4 regions of the Yersinia mollaretii ATCC 43969 genome follow, and region 2 is predicted to be linked to each of the others. Evidence: predicted binding sites of a transcription regulator. Region 2 holds the regulator's gene; each other region holds the start of a gene.

Region 1 (4,166 bases), 550 kb from region 2:
TTCACTGCCACTTTCCAGTCGCTCTAAATAGTTAAAGATGGCCTGCTTGATTAGCCAGTGCGGCGTGCGGTCTATCCGTTGTGCTGCGCCCTTGATTCGGTCGCGGGTCGCTTCATCGAGTTTTACGCCCATTGTGGTGCTAGCCATGCTGTCAGGCTCCTTTTATAAGGGGAGTTATGATTTTATTTCCGACAATATCAATCATGTTGCAACTTTGTGCAACCGTGTTAAATCAGGCATGTGAATGAACTGTGAATTCAGTCTGGTTTTTAACAATTATTCAGAGGGAGAGATAGCGAATATATTACGAGTTGTGATGGCGAAGACTAATAATAGTAGGATTTGTGGGGTGTTTACCTCAGGTATCACTCATTTTGTCATGGAAGGTGTCACTCCAAACGCGGCTTAATGTGATGTGGCGTGAATTTTTTGTAAATAATTTGTTTAAATTGTTGTGGGTGAAGAAAGTCCTCCACTAGGATAGCAACCTCGAGCTAGCGGTTCGCTGGCGAATAGTTGTACTAATAATTTTTTTAAGGTTGGATGTTTATCTGCGGTTAACAGTTTATCTGAGGTTAATCGTTTGTCTCTGGTGCAACTGAGTGTCACGTTCCGACCATCCAGAGATAAACATGATGCCGCCCTCAGAGAGAAGAACTAAAAATAGCAGACATATTAAAACGATAAAGGCACTAGGGAGACATTGCATGACCATGAATACACCGATGTTGGTGACTTTTTTAGTTTACATTTTTGGGATGATATTGATTGGCCTCATGGCCTACCGGGCAACCAATAGCTTTGATGATTACATTCTGGGCGGGCGAAGTTTAGGCAGTGTCGTGACGGCACTCTCTGCTGGCGCTTCCGATATGAGTGGCTGGCTTTTGATGGGGCTTCCGGGTGCGATTTTTCTGTCGGGTATCTCCGAAAGCTGGATAGCCATTGGTTTGACAATTGGTGCTTATCTTAACTGGAAGTTGGTCGCTGGCCGTTTGCGGGTTCATACCGAAGCCAATAATAACGCGCTGACCTTACCGGATTATTTCACCAGCCGATTTGAAGATAAAAGTAAATTGCTGCGGGTGATATCAGCCGTGGTGATTTTGGTCTTCTTTACCATTTATTGTGCATCAGGCATTGTGGCTGGGGCGCGTCTGTTTGAAAGCACCTTTGACATGAGTTATGGCACGGCGTTGTGGGCGGGAGCGGCAGCCACTATCGCCTACACCTTTATTGGTGGTTTCCTTGCGGTCAGTTGGACCGATACCGTGCAGGCGACACTGATGATTTTCGCCCTGATATTAACGCCGATTATCGTTATTCTGGCGGTGGGAGGCATCGATACATCAATGATGGTTATCGCCGCGAAAAACCCAGCCAATATCGATATGTTTAAAGGGTTGAATCTGGTCGCTATTCTCTCGCTGTTGGGCTGGGGTTTAGGCTATTTCGGCCAGCCGCATATTCTGGCGCGTTTTATGGCGGCAGACTCCCATCGGACGATTCGTAGTGCTCGTCGCATCAGTATGACTTGGATGATCCTCTGTCTGGCAGGGACGATTGCGGTGGGCTTCTTTGGTATCGCCTACTTTGAAAACCACCCAGAGCAAGCGGGAAATGTGACCCAAAATGGGGAGCGGGTATTCATCGAGTTAGCCAAGCTGCTGTTCAACCCATGGATTGCCGGTATTCTGCTCTCCGCCATTCTGGCAGCGGTCATGAGTACATTAAGCTGCCAGTTGTTAGTGTGTTCTAGTGCGCTGACAGAAGATCTGTATAAAGCCTTCCTGCGCAAAAAAGCCAGCCAGAAAGAGTTAGTCTGGGTTGGCCGTGCCATGGTGTTGCTGGTGGCATTGATCGCCATTGCACTGGCAGCGGACCCTGATAACCGCGTGCTGGGTCTGGTCAGTTATGCCTGGGCAGGCTTTGGGGCAGCATTTGGCCCAGTGGTGCTCATCTCGGTGACATGGCCACGCATGACCCGCAATGGCGCACTGGCGGGGATGCTGATTGGGGCTATCACCGTTATCGTCTGGAAACAGTACGCATGGCTGGGCTTGTACGAGATTATCCCCGGCTTTGTGTTCGCGTGTATCGCCATTGTGGTGGTGAGCTTGATGGGTAAAGCACCGAGCAATGCCATTACCGAACGTTTCCGCGATGCTGAAGCGGAGTTCAAAACCGTTTAATCACCGCGTTGACTTTACTTAATCAGCCTCCTACCAAAATAGGGGGCTTTTTTTATAGGAAAACCGGCCTGTTTTGCTCGCGATATGACGTGGCATCCTGATGAATTCATGCGTTATCTCACCACTCAGAAACAATTTGCCACACTTTGATTAACAATATTCTTACGCGCTCTATTGAATTTCTTTTTAACAGAATGATAATCACTATCGTTTTGAGTTTTACTTTTCTTTACGCAAATTGACGTTGCTTGTCATCATCGCGTTATACCCATACCTACCGCAGGGGTTCCGGCATGTTCGTCCCATTTCTTATTATGTTTCGTGAAGGGCTGGAGGCAGCACTGATTGTTAGCCTGATCGCCAGCTATCTTAAACGTACTCAACGCGGTCAATGGATGGGGGCAGTGTGGGTTGGTGTGATCACAGCGGCGGCGCTCTGTCTGGCTATCGGCATCTTTATTAATGAAACTACTGGTGAGTTTCCGCAAAAGCAGCAAGAGCTGTTTGAAGGGATTATCGCGGTGGTGGCGGTGTGCATATTAACCTATATGGTTTTCTGGATGCGCAAAGTGTCCAAGTCAGTCAAAACACATCTGGAAGGGGCAATCGACAGCGCCCTCAATTCTGGCCGGAGTCAGGGCTGGGCCTTGGTCGCTATGGTCTTCTTTGCCGTGGCTCGGGAAGGGCTTGAGTCCGTATTCTTCTTACTGGCGGCTTTCCAGCAAGATGTCGGCATTGGCGCGCCCATCGGGGCCATATTGGGGTTAACCTGCGCTATTCTGGTCGGCATGGCGATCTACTGGGGTGGCATCAAGTTGCATCTGGCTAAATTCTTCAAATGGACCAGCCTGTTTATTCTGTTTGTTGCCGCAGGGCTGGCAGCGGGTGCGATAAGAGCCTTCCATGAGGCGGGTCTGTGGAACCATTTTCAAGATATCGCCTTTGATCTGACCCATGTGCTCTCAACACACTCACTGTTTGGCACCTTCCTCGAAGGCATGTTCGGCTATCAAGAAGCGCCAACCGTCAGTGAAGTAGCGGTCTACTTTATCTATCTGATTCCGGCATTAATCCTATTTTTCCTTCCACCCCGCACCACGGCGGCCACAACCGCCCCTGCTGCGCGGAAAACTCACTAATCATTCAGGGATTTATCACATGTCTAACCGGTTCTTCCGTCGCACAGCGTTGCAAGTCGCGTTACTGGCACTACCTGCTTTGGCTATCAACGCACAGGCTGCTGATATTCCACAAGTTAAAATCACGGTGAATGATAAGCAGTGCGAGCCAATGGCGCTGACGATTCCTGCCGGTAAAACCCAGTTTATTGTCCATAATGTCAGCCAGAAAGGGTTGGAGTGGGAGATCCTCAAAGGGGTTATGGTGGTTGAGGAGCGCGAGAATATTGCTCCGGGCTTTACCCAAAAGATGACCGCTAATCTGGAGCCGGGCGAATATGACATGACCTGCGGTTTGCTGAGCAACCCTAAAGGCAAATTGACTGTCACGGCGGCAGCGGGCGCAGAGGCCGCCGTGAAGCCGGACGCCATGGCATTAGTAGGGCCGATTGCGGAGTACAAAGTCTATGTCACACAAGAAGTGGCTCAGCTAGTCACGCAAACGAAAGCCTTTACCGATGCGGTAAAAAAAGGGGATCTGGCGCTGGCACGCAAGTTGTACGCGCCGACTCGCCAACATTACGAGCGTATCGAGCCGATTGCTGAACTGTTCTCCGATTTGGATGGCAGCATTGATGCCCGTGAAGATGATTTTGAGCAGAAAGCCGCCGATCCGAAATTTACCGGGTTTCATCGGTTAGAGAAGATCTTGTTTGGCGACAACACCACCAAAGGTGCCGACAAATTTGCTGATCAGCTCTATCTGGACACCTTAGAGCTGCAAAAACGCATTACTGGCCTGACATTTGCGCCGAACAAAGTGGTTGGCGGAGCGGCGGGCTTAATTGAGGAAGTT
Region 2 (4,166 bases):
ACGCGGTGAAAACATTAACGGCGACGAACTTACGCGGGCAGATTATTCCGACCCCAATGGCGGTCGAGATTCACTCGCAAGATGTGAATTTGAGCCAAGGTGTGGCACTGGACCTGAGCGCCTTGCCTAAACCGGCTGCCGAGGTGGTACAGCAGCGTTTCGAATTGCTCGGCCTGAAGCTGAATGCTGCGGGTTTCCCGATAAAAACCTCGATCCAACCGGCTGCGTTTAAGGGCGATTTAGCGGTCTCTGGTGCCTATGAGCTGAAAATCGGCGAGAAGGGCGCACAGGTTATTGGCTTTGATCCCACAGGCGTCTTCTATGGTCTGCAATCTATTCTCTCTTTGGTGCCCACTGACGGTAGCCAGAAAATAGCGACATTGGACGCAAAAGATGCGCCGCGCTTTGAATATCGTGGCGTCTTCCTTGATGTCGGCCGTAACTTCAAAACCAAAGATGCCGTGTTGCGTTTACTGGATCAGATGGCCGCTTACAAGCTGAACAAATTCCATTTCCATCTGAGCGACGATGAGGGCTGGCGTATTGAGATCCCCGGCCTGCCAGAGCTGACTGATGTGGGCAGTAAACGTTGCCACGATTTGACTGAAAACAGCTGTTTGTTGCCGCAGTTGGGGTCTGGCCCGGATAGCAATAATCTGGGGAGTGGTCACTTCACCCGCGATGATTACATCGAAATTCTGAAATACGCCAAAGCGCGCCAGATTGATGTCATTCCTGAAATCGACATGCCCGCCCATGCTCGTGCGGCGGTGGTCTCCATGGAGGCCCGTTACAACAATCTGATGAAGCAGGGTAAAGAGCAAGAGGCCAATGAGTTCCGCCTGCTTGACCCGACAGATGACTCCAATACTACCTCCGTGCAGTTCTATGAGCGCAAAAGCTACCTGAACCCTTGTCTGGACTCCTCTAAGCGCTTCGTTGATAAAGTGATCGGCGAAATGGCTCAGATGCACAAAGAGGCGGGGATGCCGCTGACCACTTGGCACTTTGGCGGTGATGAGGCGAAAAATATCCGTCTGGGGGCCGGTTTCCAAGACAAAAATGGCCCGATTGAGCCGGGTAAAGGCATCATTGATAAGAGTGTTGAAGATAAGCCATGGGCCAAGTCGCAGGTATGTCAGGAGATGGTCAAGCAAGGCAAAGTTCAGGACGTGGAGCATCTCTCCAGCCACTTCGCCATTGAAGTGAGCAAATTGGTGAATGCCCATGGCATCGAAAAAATGCAAGCTTGGCAGGATGGCCTGAAAGATGCCAAAGGCGCGAAAGACTTTGCGACTCAACGTGTTGGTGTCAACTTCTGGGACACCTTGTTCTGGGGCGGCGCTGATTCAATCAACGATTGGGCCAATAAAGGCTACGAAGTGGTAGCCTCCAACCCGGATTATGTCTACTTCGACATGCCGTATGAAGTTAACCCGAATGAACGAGGCTACTACTGGGCCACCCGTTTTAACGACGAGGCTAAAGTCTTCAGCTTCGCGCCAGATAACATGCCGCAAAACGCCGAAACCTCTGTCGATCGCGATGGCAATCACTTCAGCGCGAAGAGTGATAAGCCGTGGCCGGGCGTACACGGTATTTCCGGTCAGTCGTGGAATGAAACCGTCCGCACTGATGAGCAGATGGAGTACATGATCTTCCCGCGCGTCTTACCACTGGCGGAACGTGCCTGGCATCGCGCGTCATGGGAGCAAGATTATAAAGCGGGCCGCGAGTACAAAGGCGGTGAGACGCATTGGGTTGATACCAAGGCGCTGGACACCGATTGGCAGCGTTTTGCCAATATTATGGGCCAACGTGAACTGGCGAAATTGGATAAAGCGGGCATTGCTTACCGCCTACCAGTACCTGGAGCACGGGTGGTTGCGGGTCAATTAGAGGCCAATATCTCATTGCCGGGCTTGATCATCCAGTACTCCACTGATGGCGGTAAGCAATGGCAGCAATATGATGCCAAAGCGCAACCTAAAGTCAGCGGTGATGTGATGATCCGTTCAACCAGCCCGGATGGTAAACGTAGTAGTCGGGCCGAGCCGGTTAAAGTGTGATGATGAGTTTCAAAACGCTGTGTCTGCTGTTTTCTTTATTTTGCGATAAACAAAATTAAGTGAAGTTGAGTTGATGGTTTTTCCCCCGGCTTGCCGGGGTTTTTTTACGTCAAAATTCATGCAGGCAGCCTAATCACTGAGTCATGATAAACAGCGAAAATATGTCATGTAAGATTAGGGGATGACGGGATATCAATAAGAGTGACCACCCGGCTCCCGCTGAGGTGAGCGTACGGGAAAGGTGGCCATTTTGCTGGGACTTATGTTAACCCGATAATTAAATAGCACTATCAGGGCCAAAAATAAACCTAACGTGATTCAGTGCTTAAAATCTTTATAAGATCAGCGCGATAACGCGGCATTATCTTTTATCGTGTGCAGACTCATTTTCACGGCAGTCGCCGGATTCACAGTGGCCATACAAATACAGGCTGTGATTGGTCAGCTTGATACCGTGTTGCTTAGATATTTCACGTTGAAGAGTTTCAATCGCTTCATTGCTAAACTCGATCACTTTACCGCAATCCAGACAAATCAGGTGATCGTGATGATGCTGCTGCGTCAACTCAAAGACTGATTTACCGCCTTCGAAATTGTGGCGGGTCACAATACCGGCATCGTCAAATTGATTCAGTACGCGGTAAACCGTCGCCAGACCAATCTCTTCACCGATATCGATCAGCTTTTTATAAAGATCTTCCGCGCTGACGTGGTGGCACGCCGGATCTTGCAACACTTCCAGAATCTTCAGCCGGGGCAGTGTTACTTTAAGGCCAGCGTTTTTTAAGGCTTTGTTGTTGTCAGTCATGCGGATTCAGTCCTGTTACTATCGATTCAAATTAAGGCTGTTCAGCCTATGACATCCGTGGCGCAATAATTACAATTGCGTCTCATTATAGAACTGCTAGCCCCAAATGAAAACCGTGGTTGTTAACAAAGATATAATTGCACACTTTGCCAGATTAATCATGCAGTGTATTGATGAATGGGGATGTAGCATCATTTTAGTCTATATCCGCTACGCATAACGTTACAAATTTGTAGCGACTTATTTTTATTATTCACTAATGAAGATGTGGAATTGTGGGCTGCTTAACAGAGAAGGGTGAAAGGGGTGAAAAGCAGCGGAGACGCCCGACGATAATAATACGCCATTGCGCCTCCACAGTAACAAATTAGCCGGTGATCTCAGACAGATTCATCTCTTCACTGATCTGTTTTACCCAAGCATCAACACGTTCATTCGTCAGTTCTGGTTGGCGATCTTCATCGATAGCTAAACCGATAAAGTGATCGTCATCAGCCAAACCTTTGGAGGCTTCGAAGTGGTAGCCTGCGGTTGGCCAGTGACCGACAATCGCGGCACCTCGTGGCTCGATGATGTCACGCACGGTGCCCATCGCATCGCAGAAATACTCCGCGTAGTCTTCCTGATCGCCGCAACCAAATAGGGCAACCAGTTTGCCGTTGAAATCGATCTCTTCCAGTGTCGGGAAGAAATCATCCCAGTCACACTGTGCTTCGCCGTAATACCAAGTTGGGATACCGATCAGCAGGATATCGAAGGCTTCTAAGTCTTCTTTGCTGCTTTTGGCAATGTCGTGAACCTCAGCAACCTCTTTGCCCAGTTGCTTTTGGATCATCTTGGCAATGTTTTCGGTATTGCCAGTATCGCTGCCAAAGAAAATGCCTACAGTTGCCATATAACTTAATACCTTATAAATTCAAATAGTTATGCAGATTATCGCGCTTTCTGCCCAATAATATAACACATTTCATAGGGCGGCATAATGCCAGAAAACCCCGTCAGACGGGTATCAAGTTTATGCGATATTAAATTTTTGTGAGTTGCTCAACCTTATAACGTCATTGCCGATAACCGTTGTGTAACTGAAAGGTTGCAATTAGCGGTGCCAGGGGGAAACCGTCAGATGAAAATTTGCCGGAAAGGAGTTGTCGTTAGCTGTATGGAACGTCCTTTATTGCTTTTCGGTCATCAAATAACACCTGAGTCTCTAACGGTAACCATCCGATATATAAGGGGAACGAACATGCAGTTTTTAAAAAATATTACTATCAGAGCCGCGCTACTTTGGG
Region 3 (4,166 bases), 1.3 Mb from region 2:
GCGCCACGGCATTCATCAGCAAGCCTAACTCATCGGTACGATCGGAGGTGGCCGCTGCCGTTAAATCACCGGTGGCGATGCGCTCGGCCATCGCCAGTGTGGCACGTAATGGCACGGTAATTTGGCGAGTCATGCGCCATGAAATCAGCAAACCCAACAGCAGGGCGGCAACAGCGGCAATGGCTAACTGCAATTGCGCATTATTGATTTCGTCGTGGGTGCCTTGCAGCTCTTGGGTGAACAGGTGGGTTGCCAGTTTGTTCAGTTCATTGGCGCTGGTTTCCATCACTTTACCCACTTCCAGCTCTTGCTGATAAGCCGGTAAATAGGCCAGCACGTTGTCTTTATAGGTGCCTAGACTGGTGATAACCGGTGCCAACAGTCTTTGTTGATCTGGCGATAACACCGGCATAAAGGCATTTGCCGCGCTATTAGCGATATTGATGGAGGTAATCAGGGAGGATTCGGCCTCCTGATTGCGATCCAGCAACAAGCCCCGGGCGTTATAGCGCACGGTCATGAGCTTCTGATTCATCTCTGCGAGTAGAATTTGAGTGTTGGTGTCCGCGCCCTCATTGAGCAAACTTTGTTGTAACTCGTTGAGATTCTTCTGTGTTTCGGAGATATTCCAGCTTTTGCGCACATCGTCTTTATGTGCCACGGCATTAACAAAATTACTCTGCTGTTGCAGGTACTCTTCTACCACATCGGCGATGGCCCCGATGGTTTTGCGGTTACTTTCCGACCAGCTAAGAGTCTCGCTCTGGGTCAGCAGGTTTTTGATATTGTTGATGTGTTGCGAGTTTTCTTTGATGTATTGCAAATCATAGGTGCGCTCATATAGCGCACGATTGTATTTTGCCTGATTGGCTTCATCGTTAATTTTGTAGCTCAGATCGACTTTGTAAGCATGCTCTTCGATGACGGAGAAATGGTAAGCGGTGGTCCCAGCGATGATCCCAACCAACAGCAACATCAGGAAAAAACTTAATCCCAGCTTTTTACCGACTTTCACATTATCAAAATGACCCAAAATTTTGCTAAATCCTGCCATGTTATCTCCGTTATGCGGTGTCTCTGATGCAAATCAATCAGCGTAGGTGAGTGGGGTAGGTCTAATTATTAGAGGAATGAGGGCTGGACGCGGGGAGGCCTTGGCAAGAGTGCTTTTCCCAAACGTAATAACAGCTACATTCATAGATTTCGTCCATGAATGCCAGTCACCTTCTTGTACAATCTATCGGCAGGATTTGGCTAAACTTTAGCAATAAAAATGTCAGAAAATAGCAATAAAAAATGCCAGCAAAGAGAACCTTGCTGGCATCGATTGAGTCCCGTAGACATGCGTTTTAAGGCATGTGCGCGGTTTTGGCTAACTACTTAGCTTGAGCGAAACGCGCGGCTGCTTCGTCCCAGTTAACCACGTTCCAGAATGCTTTGATGTAGTCTGGGCGACGGTTTTGGAATTTCAGGTAGTAAGCGTGTTCCCACACATCCAGGCCCATAATTGGGAAGCCTGATGCACCAGCAACGGCTTCACCCATCAACGGGTTATCTTGGTTAGCAGTAGACACCACCGCCAATTTGCCGTCAGCTTTCAGTACCAGCCAAGCCCAGCCAGAACCGAAACGGGTGGCTGCCGCAGCTTCAAATGTGGCTTTGAAATCATCAACCGTTTTGAAGTCGCGCTCGATAGCAGCTTTCAGATCACCCGTCAGGGTGGTGCCCAGTTTCAGACCCTTCCAGAACAGGCTGTGGTTAGCGTGGCCGCCCGCATTGTTACGCATAAAGGTGCGTTTTTCAGCAGGAACTTTGTCCAGATCTTGGATCAGCTCTTCAACACTCAGTTTAGTCAGCTCAGGAAAGCTCTCCAACACCGTGTTTGCATTGTTAACATAGGTTTGGTGGTGTTTGGTGTGATGGATTTCCATCGTCTGCTTATCGAAGTGAGGTTCTAAAGCGTCATAAGCATAAGGCAGGGATGGCAGTGAGTAACTCATAATCATCGTCTCCATAGTGTAGGGCGGCACAAAAAAAGTAAGCACCGCGTAAGCGTTCGGATCATTATAGTTAATTAAATGATATTGAAAATGATTATCAATGCCTTGCTAATTATGTGGTCTTTCTACTCACGAATCCGCTGTGGATGAGTATACACCGTGGCTCTACCGGGTTTACTGAAGCCGACCAAGGTCAAATTGCAGCGCTCGGCGACTTCAACCGCTAAGGTTGTGGCAGCAGAAACAGCAAATAAAATTTCTGCGCCGCACATGGCGGTTTTCTGCACCATCTCATAGCTGGCGCGGCTAGAGACCAGCACCGCGCCTTGCTGCCACGGCTGTTTGGCCCGAATTCCCAGCAACTTATCCAGCGCCACATGGCGGCCAACATCTTCGCAGCCGCCCAATAATTCACCCTGTGGATTGATCCACGCGGCGGCATGGGTACACCCCGTCAACTGACCCACGGTTTGTACCTGTTTGAGTTGCGCTAGGGCGCGGTCCAACTGAGCCAGATTAAAGGTTTGCGTGAACGGCAGCGGGGTGATGGGGCGGAAGATATCCTCCAGTTGCTCGATGCCGCAGACACCACACCCCGTGCGGCCTGCCATCGCCCGACGGCGCTCTTTCAACCCGGCAAATCGGCGGCTCGATAACTCAATATTCACTTCGATGCCGTTGCAGTTGGGGGTGACCTCAATGGCATAGATCTCTTGCGGGGCGCTAATAATGCCTTCCGACAGCGAAAATCCCAGTGCGAAGGCCTCCAAATCCTTCGGCGTCGCCATCATCACCACATGGGAGATGCCGTTGTAGACCAGTGCTACCGGCACTTCTTCCGCCAGCCAATCCCATTGTGGTGCTGTCATTTGATGGCGCTGTAGCACGCTAAGTTGCTTGGCACCGCAGATTTCGGTGGAGAGGTCATTTCCTGAAGGTTTGATCTGGCTCACTATGCGGTCCCGAAAGTTATAACCCATAATCACAATGTGGTAACATTCACATTAAGAATAGTGTGGCTACATATCGTTATTTCAGAAATGTATCCCACACGGTAAAGCGTGATATCGCGTAAGCGATTTTAGCGCCTCCCGTTTTGTTGTGGGAAGCGCGAACTGAATTTTAAATTTCATACCCAAAATAATTCGAGTTGCAGGAAGGCGGCAAGCGAATGAATCCCGATGAGCTTACAGCGGTAAGTGATTCGGGTGAGTGAGCGCAGCCAACGCACATGTGGCTCGAAGTATGACGGGTAAAACAATGTGACAATGTAAGGAGAGACCCATGCAGGTCAGCAGAAGGCAGTTCTTTAAGATCTGCGCTGGCGGTATGGCGGGAACCACGGTCGCGGCACTCGGCTTTGCGCCGTCAGTGGCGCTTGCGGAGACGCGCAATTACAAATTGCTGCGTGCCCGTGAAACGCGGAATACCTGTACATACTGCTCTGTCGGTTGCGGGCTTTTGATGTATAGCCTCGGCGACGGCGCGAAAAACGCCAAAGAGAGCATTTTCCATATCGAAGGGGACCCGGACCATCCGGTCAACCGTGGCGCACTTTGCCCTAAAGGGGCTGGGCTAGTGGATTTCATCCACAGCGAAAGTCGGCTGAAATACCCTGAATACCGCGCGCCAGGTTCAGACAAATGGCAGCGAATCACTTGGGATGATGCTTTTGATCGCATTGCCAAGCTGATGAAAGAGGACCGGGATGCGAACTTTATTAAGACCAACGACGCGGGCGTGACCGTCAACCGTTGGCTGAGCACCGGTATGCTGTGTGCTTCCGCATCCAGCAACGAAACGGGTTATTTGACCCAGAAATTTAGTCGCGCTCTCGGCATGCTTGCCGTAGACAACCAAGCACGTGTCTGACACGGACCAACGGTAGCAAGTCTTGCTCCAACATTTGGTCGCGGTGCGATGACCAACCACTGGGTTGACATTAAGAACGCGAATTTGATTATCGTCATGGGCGGTAATGCGGCAGAAGCGCATCCGGTGGGGTTCCGCTGGGCGATGGAAGCCAAGATCCACAACAATGCCAAGCTGCTGGTGATAGACCCGCGCTTTACTCGTACGGCTTCGGTGGCTGATTTCTACACGCCAATCCGCTCCGGTACGGATATTGCGTTCCTGTCTGGCGTCTTGTTGTACCTGATGACCAAC
Region 4 (4,166 bases), 1.1 Mb from region 2:
GCCTGAGTCTCCGTGGCCTGATTGAAAAGACCCGCAACACTTGGCATGCCAGCAAGGGGGACTATGATTTCTCCCACGAAGTTAAAGAGGCGATGTCGGGGTGCCTGGCCTGCAAAGCCTGCTCGACTCAGTGCCCAATAAAAATTGACGTCCCCGGTTTCCGCTCGCGTTTCCTCCAGTTGTATCACACCCGCTATCACCGCCCACTGCGCGACTATGTGGTGGCAGGGGTGGAGAGCTATGCGCCGTTAATGGCGAAAACACCGAAAATTTTTAATTTCTTCCTGAAACAGCCGTGGGTCGGCGCGTTAAGCCGCAAGAGTATTGGCATGGTGGATCTCCCGATGCTCTCCAGCCCCTCATTGAAGCAGTCGTTGTCAGGTCACTACGCCAGTACCATGACGCTGGAACAGTTGGAGCAACTGCCGGAAGCTGAACGGTGTCAGCACGTGCTGATCGTGCAAGATCCCTTCACCAGCTACTATGATGCCCAAGTGGTGGCCGATTTTGTCCGGCTGGTGGAAAAGCTGGGCTTTAACCCGGTGCTGCTGCCATTCTCACCTAATGGCAAGGCGCAACATATTAAAGGCTTCCTGCTGCGCTTCGCCAAAACTGCGCGCAAGACCGCCGATTTCCTGAATCGCATCGCGCGGTTGGGGATGCCAATGGTCGGGGTTGATCCCGCATTGGTGCTCTGCTATCGCGATGAATATAAAGAGATTCTGGGCGATTCCCGAGGTGACTTTAATGTCCAGTTGGTGCATGAGTGGTTGCAGGCGGCACTGGCGGAACAGCCAGAGCAGCAGATGAGCGGCGAATCTTGGTATCTGTTCGGTCATTGCACTGAAACCACAGCACTGCCCGCCAGTAGTCAACATTGGGCATCGATATTCTCCCGCTATGGTGCCAAACTGGAAAATGTCAGTGTTGGCTGCTGTGGCATGGCGGGCACCTATGGTCATGAAGCGAAGAATATCGATAACTCGCTGGGTATCTATGCCTTATCTTGGCAGCAAGCACTGCAAAAGCTGCCCGGAAAACGTTGTTTAGCCACTGGCTACTCGTGCCGCAGTCAAGTAAAGCGCATCGAGGGCAATGGATTGCGGCATCCGTTGCAAGCTTTGCTTGAACTGGTTTAATCTGCGAGGGCAGCAAAAGAGCAAATCCCGCTGAGCTGACTTAGGTCAGTGATTCGGGTGAGTGAAAGCAGCTAACGCCGCTGCAACTTCAATGAGGAAGGGGGAAACGGATGCTTTGGAAACGAACGGCCACACTGGAACAACTCAACCAGCAAAGTCAGGGCTGCATGGTTGGGCATCTGGGTATTGAGTTTACCCGGTTCGACGATGATGAGCTGGAGGCCACTATGCCGGTCGATCATCGGACCACACAACCTTTTGGCCTACTACATGGCGGGGCTTCTGTGGTGCTGGCGGAGTCTCTTGGCTCAATGGCGGGCTATTTGTGCACTCTTGAGGGCCAACAGATCGTGGGGTTGGAAATTAATGCTAACCACTTGAAGTCAGTACGTTCTGGAAAAGTGCGCGGCTGTTGTCGCGCTATTCATGTCGGGCGCAGTCATCAGGTGTGGCAGATTGAGATTTTCGATGAACAGGACCATCTGTGTTGCACTTCGCGCTTAACGACCGCCGTGCTGACGCGATAACACCATTCGCCATAAACACCCATTATTACCTTGCTCAGGGCCATTGATTGGCCTTGAGCAACTTAATTCTGCCTCTCTTCTCTATCACCATCTTGCTACCTCGCCCTAAGCCAATTGACACCCAAATAAGGTGACGTTGTCACCCATTAAAGTGAACACCCTTAATACCCTTACAGCTTGAAGTGTGAAGGGATTGTTTATCCGATAAATGCGGCAAATCTCTCTGATAGGTTTCCCCCGCGGGTGTTTTCAGCTAAAGTTAATGGAGAAATAGGTATTTTCTATGAATGTTTTAAAACGCAAAGGCTGACTGCGATTAGCCTTTGATCTAGCAAGGGATTTGAGCGTCGCTGTGAAATTTATTCATTTATTTCAGGGTGATAAAAAGTGCACTTGTTCCTCAAGACTTCCACGGCCATCGCAGCATGCTTATTCGTTGCCGCCTCATTCGAGGTCAAAACGGCACTTTTCTTAATATCCCTGCAAAACAAACGGTTGAAGTGATAATTATTATCACTACCATTGTGAACATTCTGTGTTGATTCACTCATAATCAGCCAGCAAATTGTTAACCTGAAATGGACTATACCCAAAGTCAATGGGTGATTGAGAAACATAAGGTAGGGCATATGCAACAGGAATCCGTCGGCACATTTTCACTTGATGAGAATGTCTGGCAAGGCGTGACGATAACAGACAGTGCTGCCGCGCAAATCACACGGCTGATGCAACAAGACCCGCAAGTGAAAGGTTTGCAGCTCGGGGTCAAGCAGTCCGGTTGTGCTGGGTTCGCCTATGTTATGGATATGGCGAAAGAACCCGCCGACGACTGTCTGGTGTTTGAACAAGGTAGCGCCAGACTCTACGTGCCATTGAAAGCGATGCCATTTATTGATGGCACCGAGGTGGATTACGTCCGCGAAGGGCTAAACCAGATCTTCAAATTTAATAATCCTAAAGCTCAACATGCCTGTGGGTGTGGCGAGAGTTTTGGCGTTTGAGCGATGTAAACGAAATGACACGAAGCAATGTAGAAGTTCCAGATGATGTGCAGGCTTGGGTCAGCGAGGGTCGCTATAAAGAAGGTTTTTTTACCCAGTTGGCGACCGATGAGCTAGCGAAAGGCATCAATGAAGATGTCATCCGCGCCATTTCAGCGAAACGTAATGAACCTGAATGGATGCTGGAGTTTCGTCTCGGCGCTTATCGCAGTTGGCTAGAGATGGAAGAGCCGCACTGGCTGAAAGCCCACTATAAGAGCTTGGATTATCAGGATTATAGCTACTACTCTGCGCCCTCCTGCGGTAGCTGTGATGATAGCTGTGATTCACAACCGGGTGCGGTGCAGCAGTCGTCGGCAGAGAATGAATACCTGACCGCTGAGGTAGAGTCGGCGTTTGCCCAGCTTGGCGTGCCAGTGCGAGAAGGGGCCGAGGTGGCGGTTGATGCCATTTTTGACTCAGTATCTGTAGCGACCACCTATCGCGGCAAGTTGGCTGAGCAGGGGATTATTTTCTGTTCATTTGGCGAAGCTATTCAGGAGTATCCGGATCTGGTACGCAAGTATCTGGGGTCTGTGGTGCCAGCGAAAGATAACTTTTTTGCCGCGCTAAATGCGGCGGTGGCGTCTGATGGCACCTTTGTTTATGTGCCAAAAGGGGTGCGCTGCCCGATGGAGTTATCCACCTACTTCCGGATCAATGCCGCCAAGACTGGGCAGTTCGAGCGCACTATTTTGATTGCCGACGAAGGCAGCTATGTCAGCTATATTGAGGGCTGTTCCGCGCCTGTACGTGACACTTACCAGCTACATGCCGCCGTGGTTGAAGTCATTTTGCACAAAAATGCCGAAGTGAAATACTCCACGGTTCAGAACTGGTTTGCCGGGACTGAGAGCACTGGCGGTATCCTCAACTTTGTGACCAAGCGCGCATTGTGTGAAGGTGAAGGGTCGAAAATGTCGTGGACCCAATCTGAAACCGGCTCTGCCATTACATGGAAATACCCGAGTGTGATTTTGCAGGGCGATAACTCAATCGGCGAATTCTTCTCAGTGGCGCTGACCAACGGCTACCAACAGGCGGATACTGGCACCAAGATGATCCACATTGGCAAAAACACCAAATCAACCATTATCGCCAAAGGGATCTCTGCCGGACACAGCCAAAACACCTATCGTGGCTTGGTCAAAATTCTACCCGGTGCGGATAATGCCCGTAACTTCACGCAATGTGACTCAATGCTGATTGGCCCGAATTCCGGTGCGCATACCTTCCCGTATGTGGAGGTGCGCAATAATTCAGCACAATTGGAACACGAAGCGACCACCTCAAAAATTGGCGACGACCAACTGTTTTATTGCTTGCAACGCGGTATCAGCGAAGATGATGCCATCTCAATGATTGTTAACGGTTTCTGTAAAGATGTGTTCTCTGAATTACCGCTGGAATTTGCTGTCGAAGCGCAGAAATTGTTGGCGATTAGCCTAGAACACAGTGTC

The links. The regulator Fur, encoded in region 2, represses iron uptake genes when iron is present. The targets are predictions, from matches to a motif close to ATAATAATGAGAACNACTATCAA.
Region 1: the regulator Fur is predicted to act here: its motif matches at 2,381-2,403, upstream of efeU (iron uptake transporter permease EfeU).
Region 3: the regulator Fur is predicted to act here: its motif matches at 2,079-2,101, upstream of sodA (superoxide dismutase [Mn]).
Region 4: the regulator Fur is predicted to act here: its motif matches at 2,167-2,189, upstream of sufA (Fe-S cluster assembly scaffold SufA).

What each region holds. Positions count from the first base shown of each region.
Region 1 is NZ_CP054043.1:3,135,790-3,139,955, forward strand. Features, by position in the region: gene putA (trifunctional transcriptional regulator/proline dehydrogenase/L-glutamate gamma-semialdehyde dehydrogenase) at 1-147, opposite strand, end outside; gene putP (sodium/proline symporter PutP) at 708-2,192, shown strand; gene efeU (iron uptake transporter permease EfeU) at 2,486-3,331, shown strand; gene efeO (iron uptake system protein EfeO) at 3,351-4,166, shown strand, end outside.
Region 2 is NZ_CP054043.1:2,583,739-2,587,904, forward strand. Features, by position in the region: gene HRD69_RS11430 (beta-N-acetylhexosaminidase) at 1-2,069, shown strand, start outside; gene fur (ferric iron uptake transcriptional regulator) at 2,431-2,877, opposite strand; gene fldA (flavodoxin FldA) at 3,245-3,772, opposite strand; gene HRD69_RS11445 (methyl-accepting chemotaxis protein) at 4,121-4,166, shown strand, end outside.
Region 3 is NZ_CP054043.1:1,331,761-1,335,926, forward strand. Features, by position in the region: gene HRD69_RS05830 (methyl-accepting chemotaxis protein) at 1-1,054, opposite strand, end outside; gene sodA (superoxide dismutase [Mn]) at 1,377-2,000, opposite strand; gene fdhD (formate dehydrogenase accessory sulfurtransferase FdhD) at 2,126-2,980, opposite strand; gene fdnG (formate dehydrogenase-N subunit alpha) at 3,285-4,166, shown strand, end outside.
Region 4 is NZ_CP054043.1:3,655,175-3,659,340, reverse strand. Features, by position in the region: gene ydiJ (D-2-hydroxyglutarate dehydrogenase YdiJ) at 1-1,139, shown strand, start outside; gene HRD69_RS16330 (hotdog fold thioesterase) at 1,250-1,666, shown strand; gene sufA (Fe-S cluster assembly scaffold SufA) at 2,296-2,667, shown strand; gene sufB (Fe-S cluster assembly protein SufB) at 2,682-4,166, shown strand, end outside.